DNA from 3 places in the Psychrobacillus sp. NPDC093180 genome. Region 2 is predicted to be linked to each of the others. Evidence: riboswitches for the same ligand, from Rfam matches in the RefSeq annotation. Region 2 holds a riboswitch; each other region holds the start of a gene.
What was found. A riboswitch is a leader RNA that binds a small molecule or an ion and turns the genes downstream of it on or off. The one in region 2 is predicted to bind S-adenosylmethionine.

Region 1: linked by a shared signal. The riboswitch ahead of mtnW (2,3-diketo-5-methylthiopentyl-1-phosphate enolase) and the one ahead of ACIP9W_RS07525 (MetQ/NlpA family ABC transporter substrate-binding protein) in region 2 are both predicted to bind S-adenosylmethionine.
Region 3: linked by a shared signal. The riboswitch ahead of metK (methionine adenosyltransferase) and the one ahead of ACIP9W_RS07525 (MetQ/NlpA family ABC transporter substrate-binding protein) in region 2 are both predicted to bind S-adenosylmethionine.

Annotation. Positions count from the first base shown of each region.
Region 1 is NZ_JBIVOJ010000015.1:67,716-72,620, reverse strand. Features, by position in the region: gene mtnA (S-methyl-5-thioribose-1-phosphate isomerase) at 1-33, opposite strand, end outside; gene mtnK (S-methyl-5-thioribose kinase) at 30-1,220, opposite strand; SAM riboswitch class I at 1,295-1,449, opposite strand; SAM riboswitch class I at 1,626-1,731, shown strand; gene mtnW (2,3-diketo-5-methylthiopentyl-1-phosphate enolase) at 1,812-3,026, shown strand; gene ACIP9W_RS19270 (2-hydroxy-3-keto-5-methylthiopentenyl-1-phosphate phosphatase) at 3,032-3,697, shown strand; gene ACIP9W_RS19265 (methylthioribulose 1-phosphate dehydratase) at 3,694-4,311, shown strand; gene ACIP9W_RS19260 (1,2-dihydroxy-3-keto-5-methylthiopentene dioxygenase) at 4,327-4,860, shown strand.
Region 2 is NZ_JBIVOJ010000004.1:81,230-86,134, reverse strand. Features, by position in the region: gene ACIP9W_RS07535 (pyridoxal phosphate-dependent aminotransferase) at 1-633, shown strand, start outside; gene ACIP9W_RS07530 (PPC domain-containing DNA-binding protein) at 1,081-1,587, opposite strand; SAM riboswitch class I at 1,737-1,850, shown strand; gene ACIP9W_RS07525 (MetQ/NlpA family ABC transporter substrate-binding protein) at 1,947-2,765, shown strand; gene ACIP9W_RS07520 (methionine ABC transporter ATP-binding protein) at 2,823-3,842, shown strand; gene ACIP9W_RS07515 (methionine ABC transporter permease) at 3,839-4,510, shown strand; gene ACIP9W_RS07510 (enoyl-CoA hydratase/isomerase family protein) at 4,525-4,905, shown strand, end outside.
Region 3 is NZ_JBIVOJ010000001.1:18,784-23,688, reverse strand. Features, by position in the region: gene ACIP9W_RS00240 (gamma carbonic anhydrase) at 1-64, shown strand, start outside; gene ACIP9W_RS00235 (hypothetical protein) at 199-819, shown strand; gene metK (methionine adenosyltransferase) at 2,097-3,293, opposite strand; SAM riboswitch class I at 3,494-3,611, opposite strand; gene pckA (phosphoenolpyruvate carboxykinase (ATP)) at 3,802-4,905, shown strand, end outside.

The sequences.
Region 1 (4,905 bases), on a different contig from region 2:
ATTGTTCCATTTGATCGATAACGGAATAGTCATTTTTGCAACTCCTCAAGTAAAACAATTACCGCTTGGATAGAACTTATACTTTCGCGTTTCAATAAGAGAAGTTCTCCGATGCGTAATGCTTGTTTCTTAGACAGAATTCTTTTTTCATCCTCTACAATTCCGTCCAAGTCTTTTACATGGGCTAAGCCAATCGTTCTCCTAATTAACTCACAACCAGCAAAACCAAGAGTATCTCGGAAAATCTTATTCAATACATAAGCTTTAAATCCTTTTGTATCTTTATATGATTCCACCGCCTTGTTTTCCCAAAGTTCCGAAAAATCAGCAGAAAATACTTCCCATGTTTGTTCAATATGGCGGAGGATTACATCTCGCTGCTCTCCTTCTCTTGTAATCGTTTGAACAATTAAATTGGCTAAAAATAAGCCCACGTCAAATCCAATTGGCCCATAAAAAGCGAATTCCGGATCAATTACTTTCGTTTCCGTTTCACTCGCAAAAATACTTCCTGTATGCAAATCTCCGTGCAGTAAAGCCTCTGCTTCTGTTAAAAAGCTTTTCTTTAATTTTGCCACTTCTAATTTTAGAAGTTCATTATTCCAAATGGCTTCCACCTCTGCTCGCAAGGAAGGTTCAAAATCATTTGTTTCATGGTCAAAAAATGGATCTGTAAAAATTAAATCCTCTGTAATTTTACATAGCTCTGGATTGGAAAACTCTGAAACTAGTTTCTTTTTTTCAAATGGATGCAATGCAAAATCAGACGTATGGAATAAGGTTTGCGCAAGATATTTCCCAATATCGGTCGCTAACTTTGGATAGGACTCAAGGCCGATCAATCCTTCCCTTGCAATAGTGAGACGGGATAAGTCCTCCATCACGGTAATCGCCAATTCTTCATCAATTGCGTATACTTCTGGTACTAGTCCTGCTGCAAATTCCCCGTGTTTTTTAAGAGCAGTTGCTTCAATTAGCGCACGCTTCAATGTTAGTGGCCAGCTTTCACCAACTACCTTTGCATAGGGTAATGCTTGTTTTAAAATGATACCCTTCCCGCTTCTCAAGTCCTTAATGTGAAAAACATAATTCAGATTACCATCGCCAATTTCACTACAAGTAAGTTGCGCATCATCCGAAAAAAGGTTCAAATTTTTTGCGTATATGATAGCCTGCTCTTCTGTTAAAGATTCATATTGTTTCTTCGTGGCAATTGTCATTTTTCTCTACCTTCCTTTTACAAAATAAAAAACCTCTTTCCAAAGAAAGAGGCGTAGAATAAGAGACTTCTCGCCTCTTATCTTTCAGAAAGTTTCCTTTCTGATGGAATTAGCACCGTGCCTTAAGAGATCTTCATCTCGGCGCAAAAAGCGCCCCGTCTCACAACGGTATTACGGTCGGTTGCTGGGCTTCATCGGGCCATTACCCTCTGCCTGCTCTTGATAAGAGTGCTATTATTTTTCACGTAATGTTATTTGATTAGAATCCTAGCATACTCAAAAAAGAATTGTCAATTACCTTTTTAAATTTTATAAAAAATCTAAATACTGTATTGACATAATACCCGTTGCATGAAATAATCATTATTAATTTGACAATATAACGTAATTTTAATTGAATAATTTTTCTTATTTAGAGCAGGTGGAGGGACGAGCCCTATGATACCCGGCAACCGATTCAGTAATTGAACACGGTGCTAATTCTTGCAGTCAGTTGACTGAGAAATAAGAAGTTGTTAACTACTTAACCTCTTCTTGTTTGAAGAGGTTTTTTATATTATTGGGCAATTTATATTAAAGGAGATTGAAATTATGAGTGGAGTAACTTCTGTTTATCAATTATACGGAAAGCCTGGATCATTCGAAAAAAAAGCAGAAGGCATCGCTTTAGGTCTAACAATTGGTTCATGGACCGATTTACCTTTACTGGAACAAGAACAATTAAAACAGCATAAAGGGAATGTTGTTTCGATTAAGGAATATGAAAATATACAACACCCAACCAAATTAGATCAAATAAAAGCAGAGATAAAGATAGAATATCCTAGTGTCAACTTTTCACCAGATTTACCTGCCATACTAACAACTGTTTTTGGCAAATTATCATTAGACGGTGAAGTGAAACTATTAGACTTAGAATTTTCTCCAGAGCTATTAGCAAATTTTCCAGGACCGAGGTTTGGTATTGAGCAAATAAGAAACGTATTAAATGTACATAATCGACCACTCATCATGAGCATTTTCAAAGGAGTCATTGGAAGGGACATCGATTATTTAGCAGAACAGCTTCGACATCAAGCACTTGGAGGGGTAGATTTAGTAAAAGACGATGAGATTCTTTTCGACAATCCATTAACCCCTTTTGAAAAACGAATTACAACTGCCAAGGAAGTATTGCGTCAAGTGTATGAAGAAACTGGACATCGTACACTTTATGCGGTGAATTTATCAGGACGAACGTCTGGTTTACGAGAAAAGGCTAAAATGGCGAAAGAACTCGGTGCAGATGCTTTACTACTAAATGTCCATGCATACGGACTGGATGTACTTCAAGAACTAGCTGAAGACGATGATATCCAACTACCATTAATGTCACATCCCGCATATAGCGGGGCATTCACTTCTTCTCCATTTTATGGTGTGGCAACATCCCTTTTACTTGGCAAATTAACACGGTATGCGGGAGCAGATTTTTCGTTATTTCCTTCTCCGTACGGAAGTGTTGCACTTGAGAAAAATGCAGCTCTTTCTCTAGGTGAAGAATTAACGAAAGCAAGTGCTGTAAAACGAACTTTCCCAGTTCCTTCTGCTGGCATACATCCAAGCTTAGTACCTCTATTAATGCAGGACTTTGGAGTTGATAGCATTATTAATGCTGGGGGCGGGGTACATGGACATCCTGCTGGTGCAATTGGCGGAGGGCGTGCCTTCAGACAAGCGGTGGAAGCGGTGCTTGCAGGAATTCCACTTACAGAAGCAGCAAAGCAGCATGTTGAACTCAAATCAGCAATCGAATTATGGGGGTAAACACAATGAAAAAATTAGTCATCTTTTGCGATTTTGATGGTACTATCACAACTCAAGATAATATCATCTCGATTATGAAAAAATTTGCTCCCCCTGAATATTTACCGATCAAAGAGAATATTTTGGCACAGAAACAATCGATCCGTGAAGGAGTAGCTCAAATGTTTGCACTACTACCTACTTCATTGAAAGATCAAATTGTTTCATATTTACTTGAACATGCACAAATACGCAAAGGCTTTGCTGAATTCGTTTCTTATACAAAACAACATAATATCCCACTTTATATTGTGAGTGGTGGAATTGACTTTTTTGTGAATCCGATGCTGGAGTCATTCGGGCCATTTTCCGATGTTTACTGTAACGAATCGGATTTTTCAGAGGATGTAATACAGATTAAATTCCCATATGGTTGCGATGATCAATGTACCAACCAGGGCTGTGGTTGTTGCAAGCCATCCATTATTCGCAAACTGCAAGACACTGATGCATTAAGCATTGTAATTGGAGATTCTATCACCGATTTAGAAGCTGCAAAATTAGCGGACATCGTCATTGCACGAGATTTCCTTATTAAAAAATGCGAAGAACTTCATATTCCATTTGAGCCGTTTGAAAGCTTTCATGACGTCATTAACATAATAGATGCAAAGTTAGGGGTAGAAATATGATCGCACTCCAAAGCAAATGGAAAGAGTTAGCAGACATTAAAGACGAACTAGCGGCAAGAGACTGGTTCATGGGCACTAGCGGAAACCTAGCGATAAAAGTGAGCGACCAGCCCCTACACTTTTTAGTAACAGCTAGTGGGAAAGATAAAAAGAAACGGACCATCGAAGACTTCTTACTCGTAAATGCGAGTGCTGATCCTGTGGAAGAAACTGATTTAAAACCATCTGCAGAAACATTACTGCATTGTGCTATATACAACAAAACCTCAGCTGGCTGTAGTCTTCATATTCATACAGTAGCAAATAATGTAATTTCAGAGATATACGGTGACGATGGCAAAATAGATTTTCAAGGTCAGGAGCTTATTAAAGCGTTTGGTTTATGGGAAGAGGATGCATTACTTTCTATCCCTATAATCCCAAACCATGTGCATATTCCAAGCCTAGCGGAAGAATTTAGTTCCCATATCCATGCAGATAAAGGAGCTGTATTAATCCGAAATCATGGCATTACCGTTTGGGGTAAAGACGGTTTTGAAGCAAAGAAACTATTAGAAGCTTGTGAGTTTTTATTTCAGTATCAAGTAGCATTACTTAAAATAAAATCAAAATAAGAGAGGAAGATTGAAATGGCTATTATTAAAATTCAAGGAACAAATGAAACAATTGAAGCGCAAAACGAGGTTGCGGCATTTTTAGAAAGCCAAGAAGTTGTTTATGAACACTGGGATATTGAAAAGCTACCTGTGCATCTTCGTGAGAAATTTGATCTTAGTGATGCAGAAAAAGAGGATATTCTACAAGCTTTTCAAGCAGAAATTGATGATATTTCGGCACGTCGAGGCTACCAAGCATCCGATATCATTTCCTTATCCGATTCTAACCCTAACTTAGATGAGCTACTGAAAAACTTTGAACGCAAACATATTCATACAGACGATGAAGTTCGTTATATTGTAAGTGGTCATGGAGTGTTTATCATCCAAGGGAAGGATGAACGTTTCTTTGAAGTTCATTTATCACCTGGGGATCTAATTTCTGTTCCTGAAAATATTACACATTACTTCACACTTGCAGAAGACCGTAAAGTAGTTGCAGTTCGAATTTTCGTGACAACGGAAGGCTGGGTACCAGTTTACCAGGATGAAGTTGCACAAAGCTAAATGAAAAGACTCCTAAATTGCAGTAACAGCAATTTAGGAGTTTTT
Region 2 (4,905 bases):
ACAGGTGCTATAGCAACTAAAGAATTTTTTGAAGAGACAGTGAAACTGGCAAAAGAGTCGGATATTGCGATCGTTCATGATTTCGCATATGGTGCCGTAGGATTCGACCGGAAAAAACCTTTAAGCTTCATGCAAGTAGATGGCGCAAAAGAAGTCGGAGTAGAAATGTACACACTGTCCAAAACATACAATATGGCTGGTTGGCGAGTTGGATTTGCAGTAGGAAACGCTAAAATGATTGAAGCGATCAATATCATTCAAGATCATTTATTTGTTAGCCTCTTCCCTGCAGTTCAATCTGCAGCTGCAGCTGCACTAAATAAGAGTCAACAATGTGTAGATGAGTTGGTTTCATTGTATGAAGATAGAAGAAATGCATTAGTAGAGGCATGTTCAAAAATTGGTTGGGATGTAAAAGCTCCAAAAGGATCTTTCTTTGCGTGGTTACCTGTTGCGAAAGGGTATTCGAGCGAAGAGTTCGCAGATTTATTACTCGCTAAAGCAGATGTAGCTGTTGCCGCTGGTAATGGATTTGGCACATTTGGCGAAGGCTACGTACGTGTGGGTCTGTTAGTTGATGAAGAAAGATTAGTAGAAGCTGTGGAACGAATTGCAAAACTAGAGTTGTTTTAAAAAATGAGGCTGTCTCGAAGGTATTACCTTTAGGACAGTCTTCTTGTTTGTTTTAGTGAGGAGTTTGGCTCGTTCTAAGGTGTTACTTTGTAAATGCGCAATGTTCGAGTTCATATACGCAACATTTTGGGCCATTTGCGCAACGTTTCCTTTCAAACGCGCAACAATATTCACCGTTTGCGCAACGTTCTAGAATGGGAGTAACAGTCATCGGCATCTCACTTCAAGTAAACTTGCTGTTCTGAGAATTAGTTGCTTTCATAAGGAATTTGGTTGCTCTCATGCTAATTTGGTTGCTTATAGACTAGAACAGATTGCTTTCAGTGATTGGTTCGTTGCCCTTTGCCAGTTATTGGATTAAAGTCAGTATAAAACTAGTTTTTAGCTGCGCTTCACTCAAAATAAAAAGGGTGACCCCAAAAAGTCATCTTGGAATCGCCCCATTCCTTACTTCTCTATTCTTTTCGGTTCCGTCGCATCTTTCTCTACCGGATAAAATTGATTGGCCCCTGTTTCTGAATCAAATTTACGTTGAAATTCCATCCCCGTAACTTCTGCAAGAACGAGATCCACTGTTATAACTGGATTTTTCCCCTTGATAAAATGACCTCCAAAAATATTTCCTTTTTGATCACACATTGTCCCGTGAAAATGAGTCTCGTATTCTCCTTCTCTCTTACAAATAACTCCCGTACCTTGTAAAAACTCGATTGGTCCTTCCTTTACTACAAGGTCATTATATCCAACGCCAATTATCGAGGCATCATTCGGAACTAAATACACAAACCCACTTTTTTGAAAGCTACCAAAACAGCTGATAATCGTTGCATATTCTATCTTATTTTCTGCACATAATTGTTCGATTCCTTCTAGCAGATCTGTTCCGTATACTAATCTCGCACCAATTGTTTTGCCGAGTTGTCCAGTTGCATAATTTACTCTAACTGCTGACATTTTTTCATCATCCTTGTATATTTATTTATTGATAATTACTTTAAACTATTTGGACTGAATATTTCAATTAGAAAAAATAAGTTGACTTTAGTAAATTGATGTAGTAAATTAATTCTCATGGAACTGATGAAAAATTTAATAGCTTACATCTCTTATCAAGAGTAGCTGAGGGACTGGCCCGATGAAGCTCGGCAACCATCTACATACTAGTTATGTAGAAAGGTGCTAAATCCTGCAAAACGTATTGTTTTGGAAGATAAGAGAGGACAAATACGTATTTTTATGTGCCTCTCTTTCTTTTGAAAGAGAGGCTTTTATATTTATTCAACATTCCTAATAATAATTAGGAGGAAGCAACAATGAAGAAATTTGGATTACTTTTAAGCGTACTATTAACTGGAGCACTTGCTGCGTGTGGCGATGATTCTAGTAGTGGAGATAAAGCGTTAGACGAAAAAAAATTAGTTATTGGTGTAACTGCTGGACCGCATGAACAGATCGTAGAAAAAGCAAAAGAAGTAGCTGCTAAAGATGGATTAGAAGTGGATATTAAAGTTTTTTCTGACTACATATTACCAAACACAGCTTTATCTGAGGGTGACTTAGATGCTAACAGTTACCAACACGAACCTTTCTTAAACACGTTTAACGAAGACCATGGCACGGACTTAGTACCGGTTGGAAAAACGATTTTAAACCCAATGGGCGTATATTCAGATAAATACAAGTCAATGGATGAACTTCCAGAGGGTGCAACTTTCGGATTACCAAATGACCCAACAAATGGCGCTCGTGCGTTATATATTTTAGAAGAAAATGGACTTATCAAAATTAAAGAAGACAAAAGAGAAACTGCCTCTATTTATGACCTAGAGGAAAATCCAAAAAACTTAAAATTTATTGAGCTAGAAGCTGCTCAAATTCCAAAGCAGTTAAGTGAAGTAGACGCTGCTGCCATCAATACAAATTTTGCACTAGATGCTGGGATCAATCCAAAAGAAGATTCTATTTTACTAGAGTCATCTAACTCTCCATATGTGAACTATGTGGTTGTCCGTGCGGAGAATAAAGATGACCCTACGATTCAAAAATTTGTGAAAGCTTATCAATCAGAAGAAGTAAAACAATTCATCGAAGAAGAATTTCAAGGATCTGTATTACCTAGCTGGGATGAGTAAAGAATTTGAGAACGTTACCGACTTCGGTAACGTTTTCTTTAGAAAGGAAGACATATAATGATCGTTTTAGAAAATATTTCAAAAGAATTCAATAGTAAAAACGGCAAAGTAAAGGCAGTAAATAATGTTAACATCCATGTAAAAAAAGGAGAAATTCATGGAGTTATTGGATATAGTGGTGCTGGTAAAAGTACACTTATTCGCTGTGTAAATTTACTTGAAAGACCAACAGAAGGCAAGGTTTATATTAATGGAGTAGAAACCACTTCCCTCCCCCTTCCCAAATTACGTGAAGCTCGCAATAAAATAGGAATGATCTTCCAAGGATTTAACCTACTAAAAACAGCTACTGTTTATGATAATATTGCGATTCCTCTTAAACTTCTTGGTTATAACAAAGCAGAAGTTCAAAATAGAGCAGAAAAATATCTAGAGATTGTTGGATTAACAGATAAACATAAAAATTATCCAAATCAGTTGTCTGGTGGTCAAAAGCAACGTGTTGCTATTGCAAGAGCACTTGCACAAGAACCAGAAATTCTATTAAGTGATGAAGCAACTAGCGCACTTGACCCAGAAACAACCGATTCTATTTTAGATCTACTTTTAAAAATTAATAAAGATCTAGGAATAACTATTTTGCTCATCACCCACGAGATGAATGTTATCCAAAAAATTTGTGATCATGTATATGTCATGGAAAACGGGCATGTTGTAGAACAAAATATTGCGATTCAATTATTTACAAAGCCTACACATTCTACAACTAAAAAGTTTTTAAGTACGATTAGTCAGCGCAATCTATCCCCTGCTTTAATTTCACAATTACATGTTACGGGAGCGGTTACTCGGTTAACATTCGTAGGTGAAAGCACTGGGCAGCCATTGCTTGCAGAAGTAAGTCAAAGATTTAATGTTAAACCAAATATTCTAACCGCTAATATTATCGAATTGAAAAACGGCATTGTTGGAAACATTGTCATTCATTTAATAGGAGAAAAAGACCAAGTAAACGCTGCATTACAGTTTTTAGAAGAAAGTGGCGTAGGTGTTGAGAACTTGGAGGGACAATCATGAGTAGACTAGACACATTTATCAACCAATGGCTACCGATCATCGGAAAATCGGTTGTGGAAACATTTCAAATGGTGGGAATTTCTTTGTTTTTCTCCGTACTTATCGGAATACCGCTAGGAATTTTAATCGTATTAACTAGACCAGGTCAAGCATTGGCAAATAAGTTTTTATACCAAACAAGCAACTTATTGATCAATATACTTCGTTCTATTCCATTTATCATTTTACTATTTTTTATTCTACCATTTACAAAATTTATCGTTGGTACGACTATTGGGGTAAAAGGCGTAATCGTCCCTCTCGTTATTTATACAGCGCCTTATATAGCACGTTTGATGGAGTCAGCGTTACTCGAAGTGGAAAATGGTGTGATTGAAGCTTATACAGCAATGGGGATTAAAACTAGATCAATTATATGGCATGTATTATTACGCGAAGCACGCCCTTCAATTATTTTAGGTTTAACTATTTCTACTGTAAGTTTAATAGGAGCAACGGCAATGGCTGGGATGGTCGGTGCTGGAGGTCTTGGGGATTTAGCTTATCGTTTCGGACATTTGCGTTATGAAGTCGATGTTATGTATGCAACTGTCTTCATATTAATCATCCTTGTTCAAAGCATTCAATCTATTGGAAATAGACTTGCTGTAAAACTGAAAAAAGATTAGTTGGAGGTTCTTACATGTCGAACACTTTATTTGTAGAAAAGAATGGAGCAATAGCTACTCTTATTTTTAATCGGGCAGAGAAGAAAAATTCATTTTCCCTTGCTATGTTTAAACAGTTAGGAACAATACTAGAGGAATTGGAAGTCGATTCACAAGTTAAAGTACTGATCCTAAAAGGTGTTGACGAAACAGCTTTCTCAGCAGGCGCAGACATTTCGGAGTTTCTGGAAAATCGATTTTCTGCTAAAAAAGCAAAAGAATATAATGATGCAACGCTCGAATCCATTGAAAAACTGTATCGTTTTCCAAAGCCTACGATTGCCCTTATTAAAACATTGGCAATTGGCGGCGGCTTAGAGCTTGCTAACTCCTGTGATTTTAGATTTGCTACATCT
Region 3 (4,905 bases), on a different contig from region 2:
TGTACAGCGAATTATTCATGAGTATGTCGAAAAAGGACAGTATTATAAATCATTGCAAAAATAAGAATGCCCAATGGAACTGTTCGTCGATTAGGAGGGGCTATGTATAGCCGCTATCAGCCTCTCTTTTTTAAGAAAGATTATTTGCTTAACATTGAAAGCAGTTACGCTTAACTTTTTTTCGAGGAGTGTTGTATTGTGAGAGATCAAGAGTTAGCAGAGGCTTTTGAGCGTTCAGAAATAAATTTACTTGTAGAGCTGCGTACCGGAAATGGTTTTGATGAAAAAGAATACGAAAAATTAGTTGAAGCACTCACCGCTTGTGCAAATGAATGGGAATGTCGTAATAGCATACCAAAAAAAGCTGTCTACCCTTTAATTGAACTTTATGATGAATTGGTCAACTTTTCGTTTATATATACTGGGGAAAGAGGAGTACGTATCAAGAATGCAGCAGAGAATCTAAAGAAATTGATACATAGATGTACAAGTGAAGAGGATAATACGGAATCTGAGAAAGTAAAAGTAATTGCCAAATTGTCCGAGTACATCAAAGAAGATGGTAACTTTTTTACAAAACTCCAAAACGGCAAAGGCATCGATGAACAACAATTTGAAAAAATCTATGATGAATTAAACGATATTTCTGATGAGATTCATACGTGGGAGTCATTCCCAAAATCATTTGTAAATATTTTAATAGATCTATGTGAGTTAGATTTGTTTGTCCATCTATACCAGGATGAGTTCCATCTACAGGAAGAAGCAGATAAAATTTATGACGCATATGAACGTATATTTGGTTTGATCTTTGGCTGATTGGGATAACTGCTTTTGGGAGTGATCTAATGGAAGTTGTAGTACAATACATAATTAATTTCTTGGTTGTAATAATAATTGTTGGTTTACTTGCTTTTTTATTTGGAAACCCAAAAATAATTCGTGTCATTCAAATACTTTTTAGTAAAATATATATAATAGCTAGTATTTTTATATATAGCACAATAGCGTATGCTTATTTTTTATCAGTTCCTTCCTCTCTCCGGAACCTTTATTTTACGTAAGCGGTACAGCACTCAATCCTTACCATGAAGACGCATTGCTTACGATATCTATTACGTTTGGGATCGTTTATCTGATCGCTCTTCTTATTAGCTTTCATTTCCTCGGAAAATATAATATGTCTAAATGGAAATCTAAAGTTTTAACATATATATCCTTACTAATCATCGTATGTCTTACTTATCCACTCATTATTAACATAATATTTATACGTTTTCAGCTTACCTTCTATGGAGCTATCTCATTAATTTTATTAATCTTACTCATCTGGTTTCTTCAGAGCCCACTTTTTAAAAGAAGATACACATCCGACAACTTTGTTTAAAGTCCGTAAGCAGAATCGCTTTACTTCCCCTTGCTAATATCTTTTCTACGGATCTTTGTCATTTGTATGTTATAAGTAAGGAACCACATAATAGGGAAACTGTACGGTAGTGAGTGGAAGAATGTGACCGCCTGGATTTAGCACGGCTACGCTTCGCTTCGTCGCGAGCGACTGCAGGGTCCGTCTACCTCGCTTCCCCGCAGGAGTCTCGCGCCCGCACTAATTCCCTCCAATTATGTAGTGGCAGAATAAGTATCTCCAAAAAATGGCTAAGGGCGATCAAAAACGGTCGAAAGCAACCAAACGAATGTTAAGGGCAACTAGTTGCAGTCTTACAACAGCCAAATGACCCCTGAAAGCGACCAATTTCCCTAAAACAAGTTAACTTGGATTGAGAAGGCAATAATAATAGAGCACTAACTGGGATTATTTTCCATAAATCTTCCACTTGCTTGGCTTTGTCGCGTTCATAGCTTATTATGTCGCGTCACGCCATTTACTGGAATTTATCAGTTGCAAATATCTTCTAACTTTCCGTGTTGAATCAACTCACTACCGCGAAGTTTCCCTATACCACGATCGATTTAAAACATGCCAATCCTTATGCGACTTGATTCAAATTATCCACATATCTAAATCCTTTATGGTTTCCTAACCAATAAAAAAGCGATACTTCCCTAAATAACAAGGAAAGTATCGCTTTTATCAATTATAGACCAGCTTTTTCTTTTAAAGCATCTGCTTTATCTGTTTTTTCCCATGGTGCATCGATGTCTGTACGACCGAAGTGACCATAAGCAGCAGTTTGTTTGTAGATTGGACGACGAAGGTCTAGCATTTTAATAATTCCTGCAGGACGAAGGTCGAATAATTCACGAATATATGCTACTAATTGTGCCTCTTCTACTTTTCCTGTTCCAAATGTATCGACAGCAATAGATACAGGCTGTGCTACACCAATCGCATAAGCTAATTGAACTTCACAACGATCTGCAAGTCCTGCAGCGACAACATTTTTTGCAACATAGCGAGCAGCATATGCAGCAGAACGGTCTACTTTCGTCGGATCTTTACCAGAGAAAGCACCACCGCCGTGACGAGCATATCCACCGTACGTATCAACAATAATTTTACGACCTGTTAAACCAGCATCCCCTTGAGGACCACCGATTACAAAACGACCAGTTGGGTTGATAAAGTATTTTGTATTTTCATCGATTAAATGAGCAGGAACAATTGGATTGATCACTACTTCTTTTAAATCTTTTTGAATTTGTTCTAACGTTACTTCTGGATGATGTTGAGTAGAAATAACAATCGTGTCGATACGAACTGGATTATTATTTTCATCATATTCCACTGTCACTTGCGTTTTACCATCTGGGCGTAAATAGTCTAATGTGTCATCTTTACGCACTTCTGCTAAACGACGTGACAACTTGTGCGCTAAACTGATTGGAAGTGGCATAAGTTCCGGTGTTTCGTTACATGCATAACCAAACATAAGACCTTGGTCCCCTGCTCCAATTGCTTCGATATCTGAATCAGTCATTGATCCTTCACGAGCTTCTAACGCTTGGTCAACACCCATTGCAATATCAACTGACTGCTCGTCAATTGCAGTCAACACTGCAGAAGTTTCTGAGTCAAATCCGTATTTTGCACGAGTATAACCTATTTCTTTAATAGTAGAACGTACTACTTTTGGGATATCTACATAAGTAGACGTTGTAATTTCTCCTGCAACTAAAACAAGTCCAGTTGTTACACTTGTTTCACAAGCAACACGTGCATTTGGATCTTCTGTTAAAATTGCATCTAAAATAGCATCCGAAATTTGGTCACAAATTTTATCTGGATGCCCTTCTGTAACTGATTCCGATGTAAATAATCGGCGTTGTGTCATAGAATATTCCTCCTATATCCTGCGAGATTTCTCTCAAGAATTGATACGGTACTCATTCCCATGTCAAGCCATTTCAAATGGATTAAACTTGAAGCCGTTTCGGACTTGGCACACAAGGATAAAGGGCGATGTAATATAAAAAAGCCTTTCACTCACGTAATTTACATGAGGAAAGGCATTCATTTCATAAGCACCTTTCACTCTTATCAATCAAGGAATCACACCTTGTCTCAGGTTGGGCACCTTTGTAATACTAGAAAAAATTACAGGTTGCCGGGTTTCATAGGGCCTGACCCCTCCACCAGCTCGGGATAAGAGTATCCGTTCAATTTATCATCATACGGAAACACCAGACAAAAGTCAACAAAAAATACCGTAATTATTTAAAATGAAAATAAACATCCAATTAGTGTAGACTATTAAGTTAAATGTGTTATACTAATTCACATATCAAGTAAATACTCCTCCAAACAAGGAGGAAAAACGAAAAAAGGATGGTAAATACAATATGAATTCAATCGATACGGTGAGTGAACTGAACGAATTGCTAGCTGGAAATAATATTAGCGTACAATTATCAGTGCCGCAACTTGTGGAAAAAGCAACTTGTAGAGGAGAAGCTGTTTTAACCTCAACAGGTGCTGTAAAAGCAGAAACAGGTAAATACACAGGCCGTTCCCCAGAAGATAAGTATATCGTAGAAGAGCCTATCTCTAAAGACAAAATCGATTGGGGTTCCGTAAACCAACCTATCTCTCCAGAAATTTTTGAAGCACTATATAAAAAAGTAACGAACTACTTAAAAGAACAAGAAGAATTATTCGTATTTAAAGGATTTGCAGGAGCAGATAAAGAATCTCGTCTTGGCATCCAAGTGATCAATGAATTTGCATGGCATAATTTATTTGCCCACCAATTATTTATCCGTCCTACCGAAGAAGAGCTTGTAAATCATCAAGCAGATTTCACAATTGTAAGCGCACCTAACTTCAAAGCAGATCCAGCGATTGATGGAACAAAATCAGAAACATTCATCATCGTTTCTATGGAAAAACGTATTGTATTAATCGGTGGAACTGAATATGCAGGTGAAATGAAAAAATCTATCTTCTCTATTATGAACTATTTGTTGCCAGAACAAAACATTTTTCCTATGCATTGTTCAGCAAATGTTGGAGAAGCTGGGGATGTTGCATTATTCTTCGGTTTATCTGGAACAGGGAAAACAACACTTTCTGCAGATGCAGGGCGTAAATTAATCGGTGATGATGAGCACGGTTGGTCAGATAATGGCGTGTTTAATATCGAAGGTGGCTGCTATGCAAAATGTATCGACCTTACTCGTGAAAACGAACCGCAAATCTTTGACGCTATTACATTCGGAACAGTTTTAGAGAACGTAGTAGTAGATCCAGAAACTCGCGTGGCGAACTATGCAGATGATTCATTAACAGAAAATACGCGCGCAGCATATCAAATTCAAAATATCGATAACATTGTAGACCCATCTGTAGCTGGTCATCCAAATACAATCGTTTTCTTAACTGCTGATGCATTTGGCGTACTACCTCCAATCAGTAAGTTAACTAAAGAACAAGCAATGTATCACTTT